Regions from separate parts of the Aminobacter aminovorans genome, predicted to be linked through region 2. Evidence: riboswitches for the same ligand, from Rfam matches in the RefSeq annotation. Region 2 holds a riboswitch; the other holds the start of a gene.
The links. Region 2 has a riboswitch for thiamine pyrophosphate ahead of thiB (thiamine ABC transporter substrate binding subunit). Riboswitches for the same ligand answer to the same signal wherever they lie in the genome.
Positions count from the first base shown of each region.

Region 1: it holds a riboswitch for thiamine pyrophosphate, as region 2 does, so the genes downstream of both, thiC (phosphomethylpyrimidine synthase ThiC) here and thiB (thiamine ABC transporter substrate binding subunit) in region 2, are expected to answer to the same signal.

Region 1 is NZ_UFSM01000001.1:1,480,592-1,492,693, reverse strand. It holds gene DY201_RS07345 (GGDEF domain-containing protein) at 1-331, opposite strand, end outside; gene DY201_RS07340 (LVIVD repeat-containing protein) at 836-2,572, shown strand; gene DY201_RS07335 (F0F1 ATP synthase subunit A) at 2,648-3,397, opposite strand; gene lpdA (dihydrolipoyl dehydrogenase) at 3,696-5,093, opposite strand; gene DY201_RS07325 (dihydrolipoamide acetyltransferase family protein) at 5,098-6,405, opposite strand; gene DY201_RS07320 (alpha-ketoacid dehydrogenase subunit beta) at 6,408-7,421, opposite strand; gene DY201_RS07315 (3-methyl-2-oxobutanoate dehydrogenase (2-methylpropanoyl-transferring) subunit alpha) at 7,425-8,660, opposite strand; TPP riboswitch at 8,845-8,961, shown strand; gene thiC (phosphomethylpyrimidine synthase ThiC) at 9,179-11,005, shown strand; gene thiO (glycine oxidase ThiO) at 11,002-11,988, shown strand; gene thiS (sulfur carrier protein ThiS) at 11,972-12,102, shown strand, end outside.
Region 2 is NZ_UFSM01000001.1:1,227,124-1,239,225, reverse strand. It holds gene DY201_RS06015 (DMT family transporter) at 1-454, opposite strand, end outside; gene DY201_RS06010 (adenylosuccinate synthase) at 650-1,948, shown strand; gene DY201_RS06005 (hypothetical protein) at 2,024-3,523, shown strand; gene DY201_RS06000 (homocysteine S-methyltransferase family protein) at 3,692-4,630, shown strand; gene DY201_RS05995 (ABC-F family ATP-binding cassette domain-containing protein) at 4,638-6,452, opposite strand; gene DY201_RS05990 (thiamine diphosphokinase) at 6,456-7,100, opposite strand; TPP riboswitch at 7,205-7,328, shown strand; gene thiB (thiamine ABC transporter substrate binding subunit) at 7,373-8,377, shown strand; gene thiP (thiamine/thiamine pyrophosphate ABC transporter permease) at 8,629-10,245, shown strand; gene thiQ (thiamine ABC transporter ATP-binding protein) at 10,242-10,967, shown strand; gene DY201_RS05965 (M48 family metalloprotease) at 11,206-12,102, shown strand, end outside.

The DNA of each region.
Region 1 (12,102 bases), 250 kb from region 2:
ACTGATAATAGTAGAGCGGTCCGAGCGTGATCGCAGCGATAGCAAGGAGAGCGCCGTAGCGAGGCTGTCGTAAGCGCCGATTGGACAAGCCGATAGAGAGCAGCATTATCGCGAACAGGAGGAAGATGTTCGCCGAATATCGCAAAACCGGATTTTCAAGGGAGAAGGCAAAGTAGAAAATGCCGAAGCACAGCGACCGAATCCCATAGGATAGGCCGAGCACCCCTATATATTTCAGGGCGCGATTGTTTCGCCATATCGTTAGCAGCGCGATACAGAATATCGCAGCCATACTCGTATTCAACAAACCTATGACATTGTAATAGTTCATACATCCAATCAGTAGTGAAAATCCGGACCGGCCCGCATGGTTGGAGAGGTTGCCATAGTCCCGGTAAAGGCGGAATGAACGTCATTCCACAGCGAACGACCGCTTGGGAGATGATCAAGTGCAGCACCGAACGGCCGATATCAGGCGCACAGCAGCCGCAAATCAGGATTGACAAGAACGACCGAAACTGGCCGGGAAGCCAACTGCTTAGTCGTCGAGGTAAATCGATCCTTAGGCGCGCCGATCCTGAACAGTCGTGCAGATTTCGAACCCTATCGGGATCACCACCCCATTCCCTCTCGATATCTCAGATGCAACGCGTGGCCACATCAGCCCCTTTCTGCATGCAATTTACACCCCATGCATGCAATCCCACCCCCATCTATGCCACTCCCTCATACCCACCTGCCGAAAATTCACTTTTCTGACTGACCGAACTTTCCTCAACTGACCAAGCCGGCCCGATGCGAAGAACGTGGGCGGCCAACCGTCGGGAGGGACGTCATGACACCTAGGATTATCGCGATCGGCTGTTCGGTGCTGGCGCTGACGGCCGGCGTGGCTGAGGCCGCCGACTGGGGCAGCAAGGTGCCGACGGAAATCAACATCACCGATCCCTACCTCAAGCAGTGGAACGCCTTGACCTACGACAAAGCGCCGCCCGCGCTGGAGCCGGGCAAGGATTATGGCATGGCGGAGGACGGCACGTTCAAAGCGCCGCGCGCCACGCCTTTGGGCGAAAGCCCGGCCTTTCCCGGCCAGCTCAAGGCCTGGGACGACAACAGCTACAGCCACAATGTCGAGGAGATCGCGTTTTATCCTGAAGTAAGCTCGCCCTGGCATGCCTGGCCCGACGTCGCCGACTTCGACGGCAAGCGCTACATGTATGTGCACGACCGCGACTATATGCGCGTGCTCGACATCACCGACCCGGCCAAGGCCAAGGTCGTCTATTCCAGGGGCGGCGTGTGGGGGCCGGAGGGCTCGAGCGAGGACTGGGACGCCAAGACGGTCCAGGACTATTTCGGCGGCATCACCATCGCCTGGAGCGCGAAGCTGCAGAAGAACGTCGTCGTCGCCTCCTACGAGATCGGCCGCTTCGGCATTCTCGACAACAAGCGCACCCAGCCCGACATCGTCGCGAGCCTGCGCAACTACAATTCGCTCAAGGGCTTCAAGGTCTATGAGATGAACGGGCCGACGCCCGACGACTGGAAGCTGATCGCCACCCGCACCACCGACACCAAGAACCCGGATGCGCCCATCGGTCAGCAGCAGGGTTCGGGTTCGCTCGATGCGCCGGCCTGGTTTGGCGGCAAATACATGTATCTGTCGGCGGCACCTGACGATTCCTACGCGCTGACCGAATACCCTGATTACCTGCACTCGCCGGGCTACCAGGTCTGGGACATGTCGGACCCGGCCAATCCGGTCTTTGTCAGCCAGGTCACGGTGCCGGGCCAGGTGGTCGGCGACAAGGCAAGCGAGGACGCCTATCTGATGAACCCGCGCGCCGGCAACCGCACGTCATGGATGGGTTCGCGCATGCCGCCCTTCCTGCCGACCCCGGTCGAAAAGGGCGGCAAGATAGCCTTCGGCGCGATGGGTGGCCTTGGCCTTTACACCTTCGATCTTTCCAATCCCGACAGGCCGGAGATCAAGGGCCATGTCGAGACGGCGCCGAGCTTTGCCGGCACCGAGTTCGACAATGTCGACACCAGCCAATATGCCCGCACCGGTTATGTCCTTGCCAATGGCTATCCGATGAACTCGAACTGCTACGAGCCCTACAAGGACGTGCTGGTGATCGACGCCAAGGATGTGGCGGCACCCAAGGTGGTGGCGACCTTGCCGCGCCCGACGCCGCCGAAGGAGGCGAAGTTCACCGATTTCTGCCAACGCAAGGGCAGCTTCGGGCCCAAGCGCTCCGGCACCACCCACCAGCCGGGTCATGGCCGCGACGGCATCGTGCCTTACGCCTTCTACAATGCCGGGCTGCAGATCTTCGACGTCAAGGACCCGGCACAGCCGAAGATTACTGGCTATTTCGTGCCGCGTTTCCCAACGACTTCGGAAATGCCCGACTACACCTTCGACAATGCCAGCTTTGCGGTGTTCACCGAATATGACCGCAACATCATCTGGCTGTTTTCGGTCGGCGGCGTGCACGCGCTGAAGACGCCGCTGCTCGGCGAACCCAAGATGGGCAAAAGCGACCATGTCTGGCCGCCGCGCGACTGAGCCGATCGATCTGCTTTGGCGCTCAAACCCCGGCTTTATGCCGGGGTTTTTGTTTTGTCGCGCAAGCGCGCCCGGTCAGTGCCCGGAGTGCAGGGCATCGTTGAGATACATGCAGGTCAGCATGGTGAAGATGTAGGCCTGGATCACCGCCATCAGAAGTTCGAGTGCGGTCAGCGCGACCGTCATGGCCAGCGGCAGCACGGCGGCGAAGATGCCGAGCGTGCCCATGCCGCCGAGGCTTGCGACAAAACCGGCAAAGACCTTGAGCGTGATGTGGCCGGCCAGCATGACGGCAAACAGACGCACCGAATGGCTGATCGGCCGCGAGATGTAAGAAACGATCTCGATCGGCACGATGATCGGCGCCAAGGCCAGCGGCACGCCGGATGGCAGAAACAGCCGGAAGAAACCAAGGCCGTTCTTCCAGATGCCGTAGAGCGTGACGGTGCCGAACACGATCATGGCGAAAGAGAAGGTGACGATGATGTGGCTGGTGACAGTGAAGGCATAAGGAAACATGCCGGCGAGGTTGGCGATCAGGATGAAGACGAACAGCGAAAACACCAGCGGGAAGAACTTCATGCCGCCCTCGCCGGCATTTTCGCGCAAAGTCTTGGAGACGAACTCGTAGATCAGCTCGGTGATCGACTGCAGCCGCGTCGGCACCAGCGCACGCGCACTGGTCGACACCAGCAGGAACAGCCCACCGAACACGGCGACGCCCACCATATAGGCGGCGGAGTTGGTGAAGGCGATCTCCTGGCCGGCAAACTCGAACAGGGTGAAGATCGGCTTGATTTCAAATTGTTCTATCGGTCCGGCCATGGCGCCTCTCCGGTCTGGGTGATGCGAATGCGAAAGCTCGCGCCCCGGAACCGAATCCGGAAGCCTGACAGGGTCGAGCGCACAGCGCAGTCCGCCGCGCGGAGGCTGCATGTTTTCGCGGTTTCAAGGTGTGGATCAGTTCGGGTGACAAGTCTGCGGCGCCATCTCTTGGATGGGGCCGTCCCCGAACGTGCTAGGCACTGGTCGTCCAGTGCGTGGGCTTGTTAGCCCAGCTTGGCTGATTGGGCAAGGCTGGAGGGGACGCGGCGCAAGGCCGCGTCCATATCGGGATAGGGCATCAGATGTGGAGCGCGTGGCCGAGCGTGCGCAGTGCAGCCTCGAGGAAGGCTTCGCCCTGGGTCGGGTGGGCATGGATGGTGCCGGCAATGTCTTCCAGCCTGGCGCCCATCTCGATCGCCAGGCTGAAGGCCGAGGAAAGCTCCGAGACACCGGTGCCGACGGCCTGGATGCCCAGCACCAGATGGTTGTCGGCACGCGCAACGATGCGCACGAACCCGTCTTCGCCGAGCAAGGTCATCGCCCGGCCATTGGCCGAGAACGGGAATGACGCCGACTTGATCTCGATGCCAAGCGCCTTGGCCTCGTCGGGCGAAAGGCCCGCGGTGACGACCTCCGGATCGGTGAAGCAGACGGCAGGGATCGAGCGCTTGTCCCAGCTGCGCTTGTGGCCGGCAACGATCTCGGCGACCATTTCGCCCTGGGCCATGGCGCGGTGCGCCAGCATCGGCTCGCCGGTGACGTCGCCGATGGCGTAGATGCCGCGCATCGAGGTGCGGCACTGCTCGTCGATGCGGATGAAACGGCCGTCGCGGTCGAGGTCGATCTCTTCGAGGCCCCAGCCTTCGACCAGCGGCTTGCGCCCGACAGTCACCAGCACCTTGTCGGCCGCAATCTTCTGCTCGCTGCCATCGGCGGCTTCGACCAGAAGCGCATCGCCCTTGGCGGAAAGCCCCTTGGCCTTGGCGCCTGTCAGCACCTTGACGCCGAGCGCTTCGAGCCGTTTGGCGACGGGCCGGGTCAGCTCGGCATCATATTGCGGCAGGATGCGCGGCAAGGCTTCGACGACCGTCACCTTGGCGCCGAGCTTGGCAAAGGCGGTGCCGAGCTCGAGGCCGATGTAACCGCCGCCGACGACGGCCAGCGCTTGCGGCACCTGCTTCAGCGCCAGCGCCCCGGTCGACGAGATCACCGATCCGCCAAAGGGCAGGAACGGCAGCTCGACAGGCACCGAACCGGTGGCGATGACGATGGTTTCGGCGCGGATCACCTGCAGGCCGGTCTCGGTGTCGACCTCGACGGTCTTGCCGTCGCGGAAGCGCGCCCAGCCCTGCACCGACTTGACCCGGGCCTTCTTGAGCAGGCCGGCGACGCCTGTGGTCAGGCGGCCGACGATGCGGTCTTTCCAGGCAACCGTCCTGGCGAGATCGAGTGCCGGTGCCGACAGGGAGATGCCGAGCGGGCTTGTGCCCGCCGCCATCTCCGAGACCTTGAGATATTCGTCGGCGGCATGGATCATCGCCTTGGAGGGGATGCAGCCGACATTGAGGCAGGTGCCGCCCGGCTTGACCGCTTCGACGATGACCGTGTCGATGCCGAGCTGGCCGGCACGGATGGCGCAGATATAGCCGCCGGGTCCGGCACCGATGATCAGAAGCTTGCAGGAGATTTCCTTCACAGCCTCAGCCCTCCACGAAGATCATTGCCGGCGCTTCGAGCAGCGCCTTGAGGCGCTGGACAAAGACCGCCGCGTCCCAGCCGTCGATGACGCGATGGTCGAAGCTGGACGACAGGTTCATCATCTTGCGAGGCACGAACTGGCTGCCGTCCCACATCGGCCGGATCATGATCTTGTTGACGCCGACGATCGCCACTTCCGGGTAGTTGATGACGGGCGTGGTAGCGACACCGCCCATCGCCCCCAAGGAGGTGATGGTGATGGTCGAGCCGGTCAGCTCCTCGCGTGTCGCCGTGCCGGCCTTGGCGGCCTCGGCAAGGCGGTTGACCTCGACGGCGCAATCCCACAGGTCGCGCGCCTCGGCATGCTTGACCACAGGCACCATCAGCCCGCCCGGGGTCTGCGCCGCCATGCCGATATGCACGCCGGCATGGCGATGGATGATGCCGGCATCGTCGTCATAGATCGCATTGAGCTGCGGCTGTTCAGCCACCGCCTTGACCAGCGCCCGCATCAGGAACGGCAGCAAGGTCAGCTTCGGCCGGTCCGGCTTCTTCGTGGCGTTGAGCTTGGCGCGCAACTCCTCGAGAGCGGTGACATCGACCTCCTCGACATAGGTGATGTGGGGGATGCGCGACTTGGCCAGCGCCATCTTTTCGGCGATGCGCCGGCGCAGGCCGATGACCTTGATCTCCTCGACCCCTGACTTGGCCTGCAAGCCGGCCACTGGGACCGCAGCACCGCGCGCGGCAAAACCGTCGAGATCCTCATGGGTGACGCGGCCGGCCGGACCGGTGCCGGGGATCTGGCGCAGGTCGATGCCGGCTTCCTTGGCGCGCAAGCGCACGGCGGGCGACGCCAGCGGGCGTTCGCCTTCCGGCCTGGGCAGGCCGAGCGTTGTCGCACGTGGCACAGGCTTGAGTGCTGCCGCGGGTGCTGGTGGCTTTGCCGCAGGCTCGGCTTTCTTAGCCGGCGCAGGAGCCGCTTCCACAGCTGCCGGGGCCGGCTGCCTGGCCTCGCTTTTCGGCTCGGCCGGGGCGGCCTCAGCCACAGTTTCCGCCGGTCCGTCGCCGGCAATTTTGATGCGCACGATCGGCGAACCGACGGCGACGGTTTCGCCGATCTCGGCGCCGAGCCAGATGATCTCGCCATCGACCGGCGAGGGAATTTCGACCGTCGCCTTGTCGGTCATGACGGCGGCGATCACCGCGTCCTCGCGCACGAGGTCGCCGATCTTGACGTGCCATTCGACCAGTTCGGCCTCGGCCACGCCTTCGCCGACGTCGGGAAGCTTGATGACATGTTCGCCCATGTTCAGGCCCCCATCGTTTCGATCAAAGCTTCGCCGACCCGCTTGGGACCGGGGAAATAATCCCATTCCTGAGCATGCGGATAAGGCGTGTCCCAGCCGGTGACACGCGCAACCGGTGCCTCGAGATGGTAGAAGCAGTGCTCCTGCACCAGCGCTGCAAGCTCGGCACCGAAGCCCGAGGTCAGCGTCGCCTCATGCACGACGACACAGCGGCCGGTCTTCGTGACCGAGGCGATGATGGTGTCGAGGTCGAGCGGCAGCAGCGTCCTCAAGTCGATGATTTCGGCGTCGATGCCGGTCTCTTCGGCCGCCGCCTGGGCGACATAGACCATGGTGCCGTAAGCAAGCACGGTGACGGCTGAGCCAGCCCTGCGGATCTTCGCCTTGCCGAGCGGGGTGGTGTAGTGCCCCTCGGGCACCTCGCCCAGTTCATGCTTCGACCAGGCCGTGACAGGCCGGTCGTGATGGCCGTCGAAGGGGCCGTTATACAATCGTTTCGGCTCCAGAAAGATCACCGGATCGGGGTCTTCGATCGAGGCGATCAGCAGGCCCTTGGCGTCGAGCGGGTTTGAGGGAACAACGACCTTCAGGCCAGAAACATGGGTGAACAGCGCTTCCGGGCTCTGGCTGTGGGTCTGGCCGCCGAAGATGCCGCCGCCGGTCGGCATGCGCACGACGATCGGGCAGGTGAACTCGCCGTTGGAGCGGTAGCGCAATCGTGCCGCTTCCGAAACGATCTGGTCATAGGCTGGATAGACATAGTCGGCGAACTGCACCTCGACACAAGGCTTGAGCCCGTAGGCGGCCATGCCGATGGCGGCACCGACGATGCCGAGTTCGCTGATCGGCGCGTCGAAACAGCGCGAGCGGCCGTATTTCTGCTGCAGCCCCTGGGTGCAGCGGAAGACGCCGCCGAAATAGCCGACATCCTCGCCAAAGACGACGACATCGTCGTCGCGCCCCATGGCAACGTCCATGGCGCTGCGGATGGCTTCGATCATGGTCATGCGCGGCATGGTCTATACCCCCGCCTTCTGGCGCTGGCGCCTCAGATGCGGCGGCATCTCGGCATAGACGCCTTCGAACATGTCGCGCGTCGACGGTTTGCCACCGGCATGCAGCGTGCCGTGGCTTTCGGCTTCCTTCTGCGCGGCGATGACGGTTTCGAGGATTTCCGCCTCGGCCTGCTTGTGGCGTTCGTCCGACCACAGGCCACGCTTGATCAGATGGTTCTTGAGCCGGATCACCGGATCGCCGAGCGGCCAGGCGTCCGATTCGGTCTTGGGCCGATAGGCGGAGGGATCGTCCGAGGTCGAATGCGCGCCGACGCGGTAGGTGACATACTCGACCAGCGTCGGGCCGAGATTGCGCCGGGCGCGTTCGGTCGCCCATTTGGCCACCGCATGGACGGCGAGATAGTCGTTGCCGTCGACACGCAGGGCCGCGATGCCAAACCCAAGCCCACGCGCCGCAAAAGTGCCGGAGCCGCCGCGGGCGATGCCCTGGAAGGTCGAGATCGCCCACTGGTTGTTGACGATGTTGAGCACCACGGGCGCCTTGTAGGTCGAGGCGAAGACGAGTGCGGCGTGGAAGTCGCTCTCGGCGGTGGCGCCGTCGCCGACCCATCCGACGGCGATCTTGGTGTCGCCCTTGATCGCCGATGCCATCGCCCAGCCGACCGCCTGGATGTACTGCGTCGTCAGATTGCCGGAGATCGAAAAGAAGCCGTGCTCCTTGGAGGCATACATGACAGGCAGCTGCCGGCCCTTCAGCGGATCGCGCTCGTTGGAGTAGATCTGGTTCATCATCTCGACCATCGGATAGCCGCCGGCGATCAGCAGGCCGGCCTGGCGATAGGTCGGGAAATTCATGTCGCCTGGGATCAGCGCCTTGCGGAAGGCGCAGCTCACCGCCTCCTCGCCCATATGCTGCATGTAAAACGAGGTCTTGCCCTGGCGCTGCGCCATCTGCATGCGTGCATCGAAGGTGCGCAGCGTCATCATGTGACGCAGGCCCTCGAGCTGCTCCTCGTCGCTCAGCGTGCCGGCCCAGGGGCCGACGGCATCGCCCTCGCGGTTGAGCACGCGGATGATCGAATAAGCGAGATCGCGGATGTTGCGCGGGTCGACATCGACCTCGGGTCGCGCCACCGATCCGGCCTTGGGAATAGGCACATTGGAGAAGTCGGGCGTCCCGCCCGGCCGAACCTCGGGTTCGGGCACGTGAAACTTGAGTGGCGAGGGATTGTCCGTCACGGATGTTCCTCCTGTCTCGCGCAGGCCAATTGGTCCTCCCTGCGCGGCAGACAATTTATGTCAGCAACGCTGACCTATTATCCCAACGCTTTCGAAACCGCAATGGCTGCTGAGGCGAGTTTGGCATTGTCGCGACAATATCGAAAGCCCGGTTGACAGCACCGGCCTTCCTCCCTCATGTTGCCGGCCTCACCAGGGGGGTCCCGACAAGGGGCTGAGATACTGCTCGCTAACGCAGCGCAGTGACCCGTTGAACCTGATCCAGTTCACACTGGCGTAGGGACGGTGCGAGGCGTTGCGGGTCGGGCATTCCGGCTTTGGCATTCGGGCTCATGCCCGAAGACCACCAGGCAAACCTCACCTCCTCCTCATCGCACGAACTGGGTCTCCATTGCGGCGCATCGCGTCCGAAAACCGGTTCTCGGTTTTAGGCAAGCACGATGCGCAAAACCAAGGACCCGGAGCGTCCTTGTGCGTCCTGCCGGACGCATGGCGCGCCGAAGCAAGGAGGCTCACTCATGAATGCCCACACCCCGACAGTCACGTCAGGCGAACTTCCCGCATCGCGGAAGGTCCACAAAACTGGAAAACTCCATCCCGCCATCCGCGTGCCGATGCGCGAGATCTCGCTCCATCCGACATCGGGCGAGCCGCCCGTCACTGTCTATGATTCCTCCGGCCCCTACACCGACGCCGCGGTGAAGACAGACATCGAGCGTGGCTTGCCCAGGCTGCGCGAGGACTGGATCGTGGCGCGCGGCGACGTCGAACGTTACGAGGGCCGCGCCGTCAAGGCCGAGGACAACGGCTTTGTCTCGGGCGAAAGGCTGACACCGCAATTCCCTGTCCGCAACGCGCCGCTGCGCGCCACCGGCGGCCGTGCCGTCACCCAGCTCGCTTATGCCCGCGCCGGCATCATCACGCCCGAGATGGAGTTCGTCGCCATCCGCGAAAACCTCGGCCGCGAGCAGCTGCGCACCAAGCTTGTGCGCGACGGCGAAAGCTTCGGCGCTGTCATCCCCGACTTCGTCACGCCGGAATTCGTCCGCGAGGAGGTGGCGCGCGGCCGCGCCATCATCCCCTCCAACATCAACCATCCCGAAAGCGAGCCGATGATCATCGGCCGCAATTTCCTGGTCAAGATCAACGCCAATATCGGCAATTCGGCCGTCACCTCGTCGATGGCCGAAGAGGTCGAAAAGATGGTCTGGTCGACGCGCTGGGGCGCCGACACGGTGATGGACCTGTCGACCGGCCGCAACATCCACAACATTCGCGACTGGATCATCCGCAATGCGCCGGTGCCGATCGGCACGGTGCCGCTCTACCAGGCGCTGGAGAAGGTCAACGGCATCGCCGAGGACCTGACCTGGGAGGTGTTCCGCGACACGCTGATCGAGCAGGCCGAACAGGGCGTCGACTACTTCACCATCCATGCCGGCGTGCGCCTGGCCTATATCCACCTCACCGTCGACCGCGTCACCGGCATCGTCTCGCGCGGCGGCTCGATCATGGCCAAATGGTGCCTGCATCACCACAAGGAGAGCTTTCTCTACGAGCATTTCGACGAAATCTGCGACATCTGCCGCACCTATGACGTCGCCTTTTCGCTCGGCGACGGCCTGCGTCCCGGCTCGATCGCCGACGCCAACGACGCCGCCCAGTTCGCCGAACTGGAAACGCTCGGCGAACTGACCAAGATCGCCTGGGCCAAGGATTGCCAGGTGATGATCGAAGGCCCCGGCCATGTGCCGATGCACAAGATCAAGGAAAACATGGACAAGCAGCTCGAGGTCTGCGGCGAAGCGCCCTTCTACACGCTCGGGCCTTTGACCACCGACATCGCGCCCGGCTACGACCACATCACGAGCGGAATCGGTGCGGCGATGATCGGCTGGTTCGGCACGGCGATGCTCTGCTACGTCACGCCCAAGGAACATCTCGGCTTGCCCGACCGCGACGACGTCAAGGTCGGCGTCATCACCTACAAGATCGCAGCCCACGCCGCCGATCTCGCCAAGGGTCATCCGGCGGCCAAGGTCAGGGACGACGCGCTGTCGCGGGCGCGTTTCGAGTTCCGCTGGGAGGACCAGTTCAACCTCTCGCTCGACCCGGAGACGGCGCGCTCCTATCACGACCAGACCTTGCCCAAGGAAGCGCACAAGGTGGCGCATTTCTGCTCGATGTGCGGCCCGAAATTCTGCTCGATGCGGATCTCCCACGACATCCGCGCCGAGGCACAGAAGGAAGGGCTGGCGGCCATGGCGGCGAAATACCGCGACGGCGGCGACCTCTATATGGCGGTGGAGAGCGTCGAGCCGGCGGAGCCAGCGAGCCAGCCATGAAGGTGCTGATCCGCGGCGCGGGCGTCAACGGATTGACGCTCGCCCACGAGCTTTCATCGCGCGGCGCCGACGTCACCGTCGTCGACGCCAGAAGGCAGATCGCCGGCAATGCCTCATGGCAGGCCGGCGGCATGCTGGCGCCGTGGTGCGAATTGGAGAGTGCCGAAGAGGCGGTGCTGACGCTCGGACGCGGTGCCGCCGACTGGTGGGACGCCGCCCTGCCCGGCCATGTCATGCGCAACGGCACGCTTGTCGTGGCCTCCGCCCGCGACATGTCCGAACTCGACCGCTTCGGCCGCCGCACCTCTGGATACCGCGTCATCGACGCCGAGGCGATCGCAGCGCTTGAACCCGACCTCGAAGGCAGCTTCACCCGCGCGCTGTTTTTTAATGAGGAAGCCCATCTCGACCCGCGCCAGGCGCTGCTTGGGCTGCAGCAAAAGCTTGTTGAGATGGGCGTGTGTTTCGAGTTCGGTTACGGCGCGGTGCACAGTCCGTCGGCCGATGTCGAGGCCGACTGCACCGGTATTGCCGGCAGGCAGCCCGGCCTGCGCGGCGTGCGTGGCGAGATGCTGATCCTCAAGACGTCGGAGGTGGCGCTGGCGCGGCCGGTGCGGCTGCTGCATCCGCGCATTCCGGTCTATGTCGTGCCGCGCTCCGACAATCTGTTCATGGTCGGCGCAACGATGATCGAAAGCGATGCCGCCGGTCCCATCACCGCGCGTTCGGTGATGGAACTGCTCAACGCCGCCTATGCGCTGCATCCGGCCTTCGGCGAGGCCGAGCTTGTCGAGACCGGCACCGGCATCCGCCCGGCCTTTACAGACAATTTGCCGCGCGTCGAACGCGAGGGAAACTCCATCCGCATCAACGGCCTTTACCGCCACGGCTTCCTGCTCGCGCCCGCCATGGCTCGGCAGGCCGCCGACATGATCCTGGGCAAAAAGACGAAGAAGGAGCTCGCCCATGAAGCTCACCGTTAATGGCGAAAACCAAGAGGTCGCGGCCGACACGCTGGCAGCGTTGCTTGCCGAGCTTGACTACGAAGGGGGCTGGCTCGCCACCGCGCTGAATGGCGAAGTCGTGCCGGCACGGGA
Region 2 (12,102 bases):
TCATGTCCAGCGCGAGAAGGGTCCTGAGATCGCCATGGCTGGCGGTCAGCGCGATGCCTGTCAGCGACAGCAGAAACCCCAGGATCTGCCCCCAGGTGACTCGCATGCGAAACAGGATGAAGTTGGCGACGAAGATGACCATCGGCATGCCGGCCTGCTCGATGCTGGCATTGATGGCCGAGGTGTAATTGAGCGCCGAATAGAGGGCGGCATTGAAGGCGGTGAAGCCGAGCCCACCCAAGGCGATCAGCAGCCAGATGTGCTTGCGCGCGACTGCCCAGTCGGCCCTGAGCCGGGGCCAGCCGATGGCGACGAGGATTGCGGCGGCCAATGCCCAGCGCAGCGAGGTCAGGAGCATCGGCGAGGCATGGCCGACGGCAAGCTTGCCCGCCACCGCATTGCCGCCCCAGAAGAGCGTGGTCGCCAACAGCAGGACATAGGCGTTTCGATGCATGCGGCCGGACTTTCGCTGGCGAGGGGCACCATGTCGGCCTAGGTGCTGGCTTTGGACAAGTAAATGCCCCCAAAGGCGGAAATTGTTATGCCTGAGGCGGCAAAGAAAGGTCGCACATCCAATTGCTTGGCGTTATAGAGGCCTGTCATTTTGCACTGTTCGCGGCCCGCGCCGCGATGTCGGAAGGAAAATATTATGGCCAATGTGGTGGTCGTCGGTTCCCAGTGGGGCGACGAAGGCAAGGGCAAGATCGTCGACTGGCTGTCGGAGCGCGCCGATGTGGTGGTGCGTTTCCAAGGCGGTCACAATGCCGGCCATACGCTGGTGGTCGACGGTGTGGTCTACAAGCTGTCGCTGCTGCCATCCGGCGTCGTCCGCGAGGGCAAGCTGTCGATCATCGGCAACGGCGTGGTGTTCGACCCGCATGCCTTTGTCGCCGAGCTGGAGAAGATCCGCGCCCAGGGCGTCGAGATCGGCCCCGACCGCCTGAAAATCGCCGAAAACACCGCGCTTATCCTGTCCCTGCATCGTGAGCTGGATGGTTTCCGCGAGGACGCCGCCTCCAATTCGGGAACGAAGATTGGCACGACCCGTCGCGGCATCGGCCCAGCCTACGAAGACAAGGTGGGCCGCCGTGCTGTCCGGGTGATGGATTTGGCGGATTTGGAAACGCTTCCCCAGAAGGTCGACCGCTTGCTGACGCACCACAATGCGATGCGCCGCGGGCTTGGGCATCCGGAGGTGACCCATGACGTCATCATGGCTGAACTGACCTCGATCGCCGACAAGATCCTGCCCTACATGGACCGCGTCTGGAAGGTGCTGGACGACAAGCGCCGCGCCGGCGAGCGCATCCTGTTCGAAGGCGCCCAGGGCACCCTGCTCGACATCGACCACGGCACCTATCCGTTCGTGACCTCCTCGAACACAGTCGCCGGCCAGGCGGCAGCGGGTTCCGGCATGGGCCCCGGCTCGATCCACTACGTGCTCGGCATCACCAAGGCCTACACCACCCGCGTCGGCGAGGGGCCCTTCCCGACCGAGCAGCAGAACGAAGTCGGCGAATTCCTCGGCAAGCGGGGCCACGAGTTCGGCGTGGTGACCGGGCGCAAGCGCCGCTGCGGCTGGTTCGATGCCGTGCTGGTGCGCCAGGCAGTTGCCGTCAACGGCATCAAGGGCATCGCCCTGACCAAGCTCGACGTGCTCGACGGCCTCGACGAGATCAAGGTCTGCACCGGCTACATGCTCGACGGCGAACTGATCGACTACCTGCCGGCGAGCCAGGGCGCGCAGGCGCGCGTTGAGCCGGTTTACGAGACGCTCGAAGGCTGGAAGGGCACCACCGCAGGCGCGCGCAGCTGGAACGACCTGCCGGCCCAGGCAGTGAAGTATGTGCGCTACATCGAGGAGCTGATCGGCGCCCCGGTTGCCATGCTTTCCACCAGCCCCGAGCGGGATGACACGATACTTGTGACCGACCCGTTTGAAGACTAGTTTTGGCAGCTTTCCGGCGGCTGATTTGCCGCCGGACGCGGCCCGGCCCAGAAGAAGAGATAGGTCGACGAGAGAATGGCAGACTTCGTAGCGGTTCTGAAAAAGACGCTGGATGGCATGGGCGACACCACGCCGGCGATGCGGGCGAGGGTGTATGACAAGGCCCGCAGCACCATCGCAGCCAAGCTCGCCGCGCTCAATCCGCAGCCGCCCGCAGCCGTTGCCGAACGCCAGACGAAATCGCTCGAAGATGCGATCGCGATCGTCGAGGCCGAGTTCCATCCGCCAGTGGTGGAAGACGATCCGCTGGCCGAGCTGGAAAACGTCTTTAGCTCGATCGCCCGCAACAAGGACCAGCCGACCTACAGCCGGACCGCGCCCGAGCCGGAGCCACGCCGCCCGGTGACCCCGGTCGCTCCGCCGCCTGCCGCAGACCCTATTCCGGCCTACACGCCGCAGCAGCGCGAACCCCTGCCCGACTTCTCGGCAAGCGACGATGACGAAGCGCCAGAAGGCGAAGGCAACGACCGTTTCGGCGACGCTGGGACCGACGGCGGCGACCCCTTCGCCACTTCGCGGCAGAAGCCGCGCAAACGCATCAGCGGCGGCCTGATCGCCGCGGCGCTTGCCGTGGTGGTGGTCGGCGCCGGCGGTTATGCGCTGTGGTCGAACCGCGATGCCTTCCTTGGCAGCGGCAGCGAAACGACGGCTGAGACACCACCCCCGGCGAATGAAGCTGCAACGCCTCCGCCGGCAACTGGCGGTCAGACCGCGCAGGCGCCGGCAGCCGGCGAGCCGGGCAAGTTCACCCAGCGCATGACCGCGGATGGCAAGGAAGTCGATCCAGGCCCGGCCAGCGGCAGCAACGGTGTCGGCGAAGGCACCTCGGTCGCTGCACTCACCCAGCCGGCACCGGCAACGCCGCCAGAGCCCACACCGGCAACCCCTGCCACGCCGGCGACACCCGCCGAGGGAACCCCGGCAACGACTGTGCCCGTTGCGGGCGAAAACGCCCCCGTGGCTGTGGGCCAGAAGGCGATCTTCTACGAAGAGCGCACCAACGTCGCCCAGGGTTCGGCCGAACCGGGTTCCGTGGTCTGGACGGTGGTTCAGGAATCGCCCGGCGGCGACTTGCCGCCCGAGCCTGCGATCCGCGCCGAGGCGACCATACCCGGCAAGGACATTCAGCTACGCATGACCATCCGCCGCAACGCCGACAAGACGCTGCCGGCGAGCCATATACTGGAGATGATCTTCCTGACGCCCGAGGGCTTTGACGGCGGCGGCATCGAGAACATCCTGCGCGTGGCGATGAAGAGTTCGGAACAGGACGCCGGCAATTCGCTGCTTGGCATTCCGGCCAAGATCGCTGACGGCTTCTTCCTCGTCGCGCTCAACGATACCAAGGCCGAGGTCGACGCCAATCTGAACCTGCTGCGTCGCCAGAGCTGGATCGACGTGCCGGTGGTCTACAAGTCCGGCCGCCGCGCACTGTTCACGCTGGAAAAGGGCATCCCTGGCGACAAGGTGTTCGAAGACGCGATGAAGGCATGGCAGGCCAAGGAAGCAGGCTGAGCGGAAATTCGGTTGGCCGGCGCGGGCGACTGTTCGCGTCAGCTTAATCCGACTGTCGGCAGCTTAGAGTAGCTGATGCTAAATTAAGATGTTAATCTGAAGGTCTCGTTTAACAGCGTGTCCTGGCGGATGTAGCCGACATCAAGCCAGATCCCTCTGGGGGGCGTCATGTGCCCTGCGACGATAGAACTCCCGCATCTCGGCGCCTCCATCGCCCTCACCGATGGAGGCCTTGAGACGACGTTGGTCTTCCTGGAAGGGATCGACCTGCCGTGCTTCGCGGCATTTCCGCTGCTTCTCGATGCAACCGGGCGCGACAGGCTCGACAGCTATTTCCAGCGCTATCTTGAAATCGCCGAACGACACGGCCTGAGTTTCGTCTTGGACACTCCGACATGGCGCGCCAACCCCGACTGGGGCGAAAGGCTCGGTTATTCCCGTGCAGCACTCTCTGAGCTCAACCGTCGCGCTGTCGCTCAGGCGCAGGCGCTGCGAGCGGCCTATGTTGGCCGCGGGATGACCGTCCTGGTCAATGGCGTGGTCGGGCCGCGCGGCGACGGCTACCGTCCCGACTTGATGATGACGCCTGTCGAAGCCGCAGACTATCACAGCGATCAGATCATCGCGTTCCGCGACGCCGGCGCCGATATGATCAGCGCCGTGACCATGAATTACCCGCAGGAAGCAGTCGGCATCGCCTGCGCCGCCATGGGCGCGGGCCTGCCATCGGTGATTTCTTTTACCGTCGAGACTGACGGGCGATTGCCGTCGGGCGAGAGCTTGGCGGAGGCGATCGAGATCGTCGATGACGAGACGGACGGCGCGCCCGCCTACTTCATGATCAACTGCGCCCATCCCAGCCATTTCGAAGGCGTACTGGCCGAAGCTGGCAACTGGGGTCACCGTCTTGGTGGCGTGCGTGCGAATGCGTCGGCAAAGAGCCACGCCGAACTTGATGCGGCGACTGAGCTTGATCCTGGCGATTCCGCCGATCTTGCCCGCCGCTACCGCGCCATCCGGGACAGCTTCGGCCAGATAAAGGTTCTTGGCGGCTGCTGCGGCACCGATCACCGCCATATCGCGGCGATCTGCGAGGCCTGTCTTTAGGCCCTGGCTATCCTTCCAGCTCCTCGCGCAGCATCTCCAGCTCCAGCCACTCCTCTTCAAGCGCAGTCAGCGTCGCGCGCTCCTTGTCGAGGGCGGCGATGGTCTTCTGGAAGCCATGCGGGTCGCGTTCGTAGAAGGCCGGATCGGCGATCTGGTTTTCCAGCCGCGAGATCGAAGCGGTCACCGCCTCCATCTTCTTGGGCAGGCTTTCGAGCGCGAACTTCTGCTTGAACGACAGTTTCTTCGACGCGGCCTTAGGCGCTTCAGCTTCGTTGCGGCCAGCTGAGGCCTGGCCATTGGCCGCCTTGCGTGACTTGCGGTCGTCGAGCTTGGTGCCGCCGCGCTGGGCCAGCATGTCAGCGTAGCCGCCGGCATACTCGATCCAGCGGCCCTCGCCGTCGGGCGCGATGATGCTGGTGACGGTGCGGTCGAGAAAATCGCGGTCGTGGCTGACGAGGATGACGGTGCCGGCAAAGCCAGCGACCAGTTCCTGCAGCAGTTCCAGCGTCTCCATGTCGAGATCGTTGGTCGGCTCGTCGAGCACCAGCAGGTTGGCCGGACGGGCAAGCACGCGCGCCAGGATCAGCCGGGCGCGTTCACCACCCGAGAGCTCGCGCACCGGCGTGCGGGCTTGCTCGGGCTTGAACAGGAAGTCCTTCATGTAGGACACGACGTGGCGCTGCTCGCCGTTGATGACGAGGTTTTCACCACGGCCATCTGTCAGGTAGCTCGACAGCGTCTCGTTCGGATCGACAGCCTCACGCTTCTGGTCGAGGGTGGCGATTTCCAGATTGACGCCAAGCCGCACGCTGCCGGCGTCCGGCTCCATCTCGCCGGTCAGCATCTTGAGCAAGGTCGTCTTGCCGGCACCGTTGGGGCCAACGAGACCAACACGATCGCCGCGCTGGATACGCGTCGAGAAGCCCTTGACGACGGTCAGGTCGCCAAAGCTCTTGTCGATGTTCTTGGCTTCGATGATGAGCTTGCCGGATTCCGCCGCCTCGCTTGCAACCATGGTTGCCACGCCCTCGGCGCCGCGATGGCTACGGAACGTCTGGCGCATCGTCTGCAACTCGCCGAGCCGGCGCATGTTGCGCTTGCGCCGTGCCGTAACGCCATAGCGCAGCCAGTGCTCCTCGCGCACGATCTGGCGACCGAGCTTGTGCTGCTCACGCTCCTCTTCCTCGAGGATCTGGTCGCGCCACTCCTCGAAATGGGCAAAACCACGGTCGAGCCGGCGCGTCTGGCCCCGGTCGAGCCAGACGGTGTTGCGGCTGACGCGCTCGAGGAAGCGGCGGTCGTGCGAAATCAGGATCAGCGCCGACGAGGTGCGGATGAGTTCTTCTTCCAGCCACTCGATGACTGCAAGGTCGAGATGGTTGGTCGGCTCGTCGAGCAGCAGGATGTCGGGCTCGGGCGCCATGACGCGGGCAAGTGCTGCGCGGCGCGCCTCGCCGCCGGACAGGTCAGCCGGAGACTCCTCGCCGGTCAGGCCGAGATGGTCGAGCAGATAGGTGGCGCGATGCGGATCGTCGGCAGGCCCGAGTCCGGCTTCGACATAGGCGCGCACCGAGGCGAAGCCATCCATGTCAGGCATCTGCGGCAAGTAGCGGATCGTCGCCGAGGGCTGGCGGAACACCACGCCGTCCTGCGGCTCGATCATGCCGGCGGCAATCTTGAGCAGCGTCGATTTGCCCGAGCCGTTGCGGCCGACGAGCGCGATCTTGTCGCCGGCGGCGGCAGTCAGTGCCGCGCCGTCGAGCAGCGGCGTGCCGCCAAAGGTCAGACGGATGCCGTCGAGATTGAGAAGCGGTGGCGCCATGTTTCAGAAATCCGAGGCAGGAAAGGGATGAGCGAGAAGCAGCGCACGACCGCTGCCGAGCGAAATCCGCAATGAACCCCGCACTTCATTGGAGAGGGTAAGCGACGAGCCGAACGGCACGTCGACATTGTCGAGCGGCCATTTGGCGCCCTGTTCTGAAAGCCCGGTCAGCTCGGAGAAGGCGAGCACGGAAAACAGCATGCCGTCTTCATAGTCGAAGGATGCCGTGCCGGGCAGAAGCGGCAGGGCCTCCTGGCGCCCGCTGGTCAGCAGTACATCCATGCCACCTTCAGCCAACCTGAGCGCCAGTGCGAAATGAAGAAAGGCGTGGTCGGCCCGCGCACCGCCGAAGGCGCCTACAAGCACCAGGGACGTCGCACCGAGCTTCAGCGCGGCATCGATGGCAAGCTCTCCGTCGGTCCTGTCTTTTTCGGCTGGGAAGGTTTCGCGGGGCAGACCTGCGAAGCGCGGGTCGAGATCCGATGGCACGGAATCGAAGTCGCCAAGCCACAGTTCCGGCGTCAGCCCGAGCGTGGTCGCATGGCGGATGCCGGCGTCGGCCGCAATGATGCGGCTGTCCGCGACCTGGCGGTCGAGGCGCGAGGTGCGGAAAAGCTCGCCGCCGAGAAGTATGGTGAACCGGGTCATGGCATGCGCATTACCAGCCCGGCAGCCGAAACGGAAGGCCGCGGCATGGTTGGTGGCCGGCAAACTACCGCTTGCGCGGCCTGAAGCGCGGGCCTATTTGTTGAGCCGCTCTAACGGGGTGCCGGTCGCGCGATTGCGTGCCGGCTGAGAGGCATAGGGAACCGTCCCGGCCAACCCGCTGAACCTGATCCGGTTTGTACCGGCGGAGGGATTAGATGCTTCGGACGCCCGGCGCTTCAAATTCCCTTTCAACACCAATGAAGGAGGCGCCGATGCGCTCGCTGATCTTATCCATGACTTCCGCCCTGGCGCTGGCCACTGTTGCTTTCCCGGCCGCGGCCGAAGGCAGACTCACCGTCTACACCTATGAAAGCTTCACCTCCGAATGGGGTCCTGGCCCGCAGGTCAAGAAGGCGTTTGAGGCCGATTGTGCCTGCACGGTCGACTTCGTCTCGGTTGCCGACGGCGTGGCGCTGCTCAACCGCGTCAAGCTCGAAGGTGCTGCGACCAAGGCCGACATCGTGCTCGGCCTCGACACCAACCTGACCGCCGAGGCCAAAGCCACGGGCCTGTTCGTGCCGCACGGTGCTGCCGGCGCCGACGTCAAGGTTCCGGGCGACTGGAAGGACGACACCTTCGTTCCTTATGACTACGGCTACTTCGCCGTCGTTTACGACACCGAGAAGCTGAAGAACCCGCCCAAGAGCCTGAAGGAACTTGTCGAGGGCAATCCGGAAGAGAAGATCGCGATTCAGGATCCGCGCACCTCGACGCCTGGCCTCGGCCTGCTGCTCTGGGTAAAGTCGGTCTACGGCGACAAGGCCCCGGAAGCCTGGGCCAAGCTCAAGGACCGCGTGCTGACCGTGACGCCGGGCTGGAGCGAGGCCTATGGCCTGTTCACCAAGGGCGAGGCGCCGATGGTGCTGTCCTACACCACCTCGCCGGCCTACCACATGGTTGCCGAGAACACCGAACGTTACCAGGCAGCGTCGTTCGAGGAAGGCCACTACCTGCAGATCGAGGTCGCCGGAATCACCACGACGGGCGCCAAGAACCCGCTGGCCGAGAAGTTCATGGCCTTCATGACCAGCCCCGGCTTCCAGGACGCGGTGCCGGAAACCAACTGGATGCTGCCTGCCGGCAAGACAGACAAGCCGCTCAACCCGGCCTTCGACAAGCTGGTGAAGCCTACGAAAACGCTGATCTTCAGCGCCGACGAGGTAGCTGCCAACCGCAAGGCCTGGGTCGACGAGTGGCTCGGCGTGATGAGCAAGTAAGACTTCGAAAGGCCTCGAACGTGACCACCCTACGTTGCCCCCCTCTGTCCTGCCGGACATCTCCCCCACAAGGGGGGAGATTGGCAGTTGCGCGGCCTTTGCCAATCGCGACGACGACGGAAGAGGCGGCAACGGCAAAGCAGCTAATCTCCCCCTTTGTGGGGGAGATGTCCGGCAGGGCAGAGGGGGGCAACGTAGAGTACAACGTAGCCGTTCTGCGTCGCGCACGCTCCAAACGCGCCTAGCCCAGCATGCGCGCTCGCACCTCCGACCCCCGCATCACCTCAGGCGTCATCGCGCTGGCGGCCATCGGCATCCTGATCGGTGGCGCGTTCGCCGGCCTCGGCATCGAGGCCGCGCGCAACCCGCAAGGTGCTGCCAACGCATTCGATGCCTATCTCTTCCGTATCGCCCGTTTCACGCTGTGGCAGGCGCTGCTGTCGACGCTGCTGTCGGTGGGTCCGGCCATCTTTGTCGCCCGTGCCCTGTCGCGGCATCCCGCCTTTGCCGGTCGGGCCCTGATCCTGCGCCTGTTTGCCGTGCCGCTGGCTTTGCCGGCGATCGTCGCAGCACTTGGAATCCTGTCGCTCTACGGCCGTGCCGGCTATTTCGCCAAGCCGCTTGCAGCGCTGACCGGCGGCACCTGGCCCGGCATCTACGGCCTGTCGGGCATTCTCGTTGCCCATGTCTTCTTCAACCTGCCACTGGCGACCCGGCTGGTACTGGAGGCACTGCAGACGGTGCCGGCAGACCAATGGCGACTGGCAAGCCAGCTCGGCATGGGCGCGCGGTCGAGCTTCCGCCTGATCGAATGGCCGGCAATTCAGGCGGCCCTGCCCGGAATATCAGGACTGGTGTTCATGCTCTGCATCACCTCCTTCACCATCGTGCTGACGCTCGGCGGCGGGCCGGCTGCAACGACCCTGGAAGTTGCGATCTATCAGGCGCTGCGCTTCGACTTCGACCCCGCGCGTGCCGTCGCCCTGACCCTGCTGCAGATAGCGCTCACCGCAGTCGTGGTGCTGGCGCTGATGCGGCTGGGGGCCAACACGACGGGCGATGCCAACCTGCCGGTGGCGCAGCGCAACTACATCAGGGCGAGAGTGGGTGAGAAGGCATTCAACACCACCGCCATCCTTGCCGCACTCGTCTTCGTCGGCGGCCCCCTGCTTGCGACGATCGCCTCAGGGCTTGAAGCCGATCTCGGCCGGCTGGCAGGCGAAGCTTCGGTGCAACGCGCGACACTGACCAGCATCGTGCTTGCCACGCTGTCGGCGACACTCGCGGCCATGCTTGCCCTGTCCCTCGTCATGGCGCGGCGGGCACTGGCCGGCAGCAGGACGGGCGGCGAAAAGACGTTGCTCGAACGCTTCACCGACACCGGGGCCGGCTTCGTTCTGGTGGTGCCGCCGATCGTCATCGGCGCCGGCTGGTTCGTACTGGTGCGGCAGTCGGTCGACGTTTTTGCGCTCGCGCCATTCATGGTCGTCACCGTCAACGCCGTCATGGCAATGCCCTTTGCCGTCCGCGCCGTCCGTCCCGCCTATGATGCGGCCAGCGAACGCCACGAAAGGCTGTGCGCCCAGCTCGGCATTTCGGGCTGGAACAGGCTTCGGCTGATTGACTGGCCGGTGCTCAGGCGCCCGCTCGCCACCGCATTCGCCTTTGCCATGGCGCTGTCGCTCGGCGATCTGGGCGTCATTGCGCTGTTCGGCAGCGACGCTGTGCAGACCTTGCCTTACCTTCTGCTGGCCCGCATGGGCAGCTACCGCACCGACGATGCGGCGGGACTTGCGCTGATGCTCGGGCTGTTGTGCCTGGCGCTGACGATGCTCGCCGACCATCTCGGCAGGGAGACTTCGAAATGACCTCGACCAGTGCCGCGGTGCGCCTCGATCATGTGGTGTTCAGCTACAGCGACACCATGGTGCGCTTCGACGTGGCCTTTGCCGCGGGCGAGATCACCGCGATCATGGGACCGAGCGGTGCCGGCAAGTCGACCTTGCTCAACCTCGTCGCCGGTTTCGAAACGCCCCGCGAGGGCCGCGTGTGGATCGGCGATATGGACGTGACAAAAGCGCTGCCGGCCGACCGGCCGGTGTCGATGGTGTTCCAGGAAAACAACCTTTTCGCCCATCTCGACGTCGAGAAGAATGTCGGGCTTGGGCGCTCGCAGGCGTTGCGGCTGAGTGCGGGGGACAGGCAGGACGTGGCGACGGCGCTGGCACGCGTTGGCCTCGCCGGCATGGAGCAGCGCCTGCCGCGCGAATTGTCGGGCGGCGAGCGCCAGCGCGTGGCGCTGGCACGCGTGCTGGTGCGCGACCGGCCGATTCTGCTGCTGGATGAACCCTTTGCCTCGCTTGGACCAGCATTGCGCGAGAACATGCTGGATCTCGTGGCAGGCCTTCATGCAGAACGCGGCATGACCGTGCTTTTCGTGACACACCAGCCCGAAGATGCCCGAAAACTGGCCAAAAACATGGTTTTCGTCGAGGCTGGCACTGTTGCGGCGGCCGGAAAGACTGCGGATTTCTTTATGGATGCTGGACCTGAAGCGTTCAGACACTATATCGGCGGTGAACGGCGATGACGCGATCACGCCGGGTTGCCCGGAAGCGGACATAATTTACAGCCAAATCGCCACATTGGCGGTTACGGCCTTATTGTGTCGGCAAGCCGAGTGTGGCTACGTCCGTCTTGTCGGGCCCGCTTCTGCTTTGCATGACGCTTGGGAAATTTGGCCGCCTGAGGACTTTGAAAGGACGCGAGCTCTGCCCACCTGCCGCGACACGTTGATCCAGACGAGAACGCCCCGCTATGCGCGCCTGATGGTCGCCGTCGCGCTGTCGGCGCTTGTCTCGGGTTGCCAGATACTCAACCCTTCGGATGTACGCGAGTCAGGGTTCCAGCCGTCCAACAATCCGGTGACCGTCGACAATGTCACGCGCAACGACAAGCTTGCCGAGATCGCCAAGGCGCAGCATCCGCGCATCCTGGCAACCTATGGCGGCGAGTATTCGGATCCCAAGCTTGAGCGCATGGTCGCCAAGGTGGTCGGCAGCCTGACCACCGTGTCGAGCAATCCGAACCAGACCTACCGTATCACCATCCTGAATTCGCCCAACGTCAACGCCTTCGCACTGCCGGGCGGCTATCTCTACGTCACGCGCGGCTTGCTCGCGCTAGCCAATGATTCGGCCGAGCTGGCTGCCGTCATCTCGCATGAGATGGGTCACGTCACAGCCAACCACGGCATCCAGCGCCAGCAGAAGGAAGCCGAGGAAGTGTTGGCGACCAAGGTCGTCACCGACGTGCTTGGCGAAAGCCCGACCGCCAAGGCAGCGCTGATCCGCGGCAAGCTCCGGCTCGCCCAGTTCTCGCGCAACCAGGAGCTGGAAGCCGACGGCATCGGCATCAAGATGAGCGGCCAGGCCGGCTACGATCCGTTTGCCGCAGGGCGCTTCCTGCAGTCGATGGCCGCCTACTCCGACCTACGCGCCGTCAGCGGTGCCACCGACGCCAGCCTCGACTTCCTGGCGAGCCACCCCAACGCGCCACAGCGTATCGACCTTGCCCAGCGTCACGCCCGGCAGTTCGGCGCGCCCGGCATAGGCCGCCGCGACCGCGACTCCTTTCTAGCCGGCATCGATGGTCTGCTGTTCGGCGACACGCCCGACGAGGGTTATGTGCGCGGCACGACCTTCATGCACCCCAAGCTCGGCATC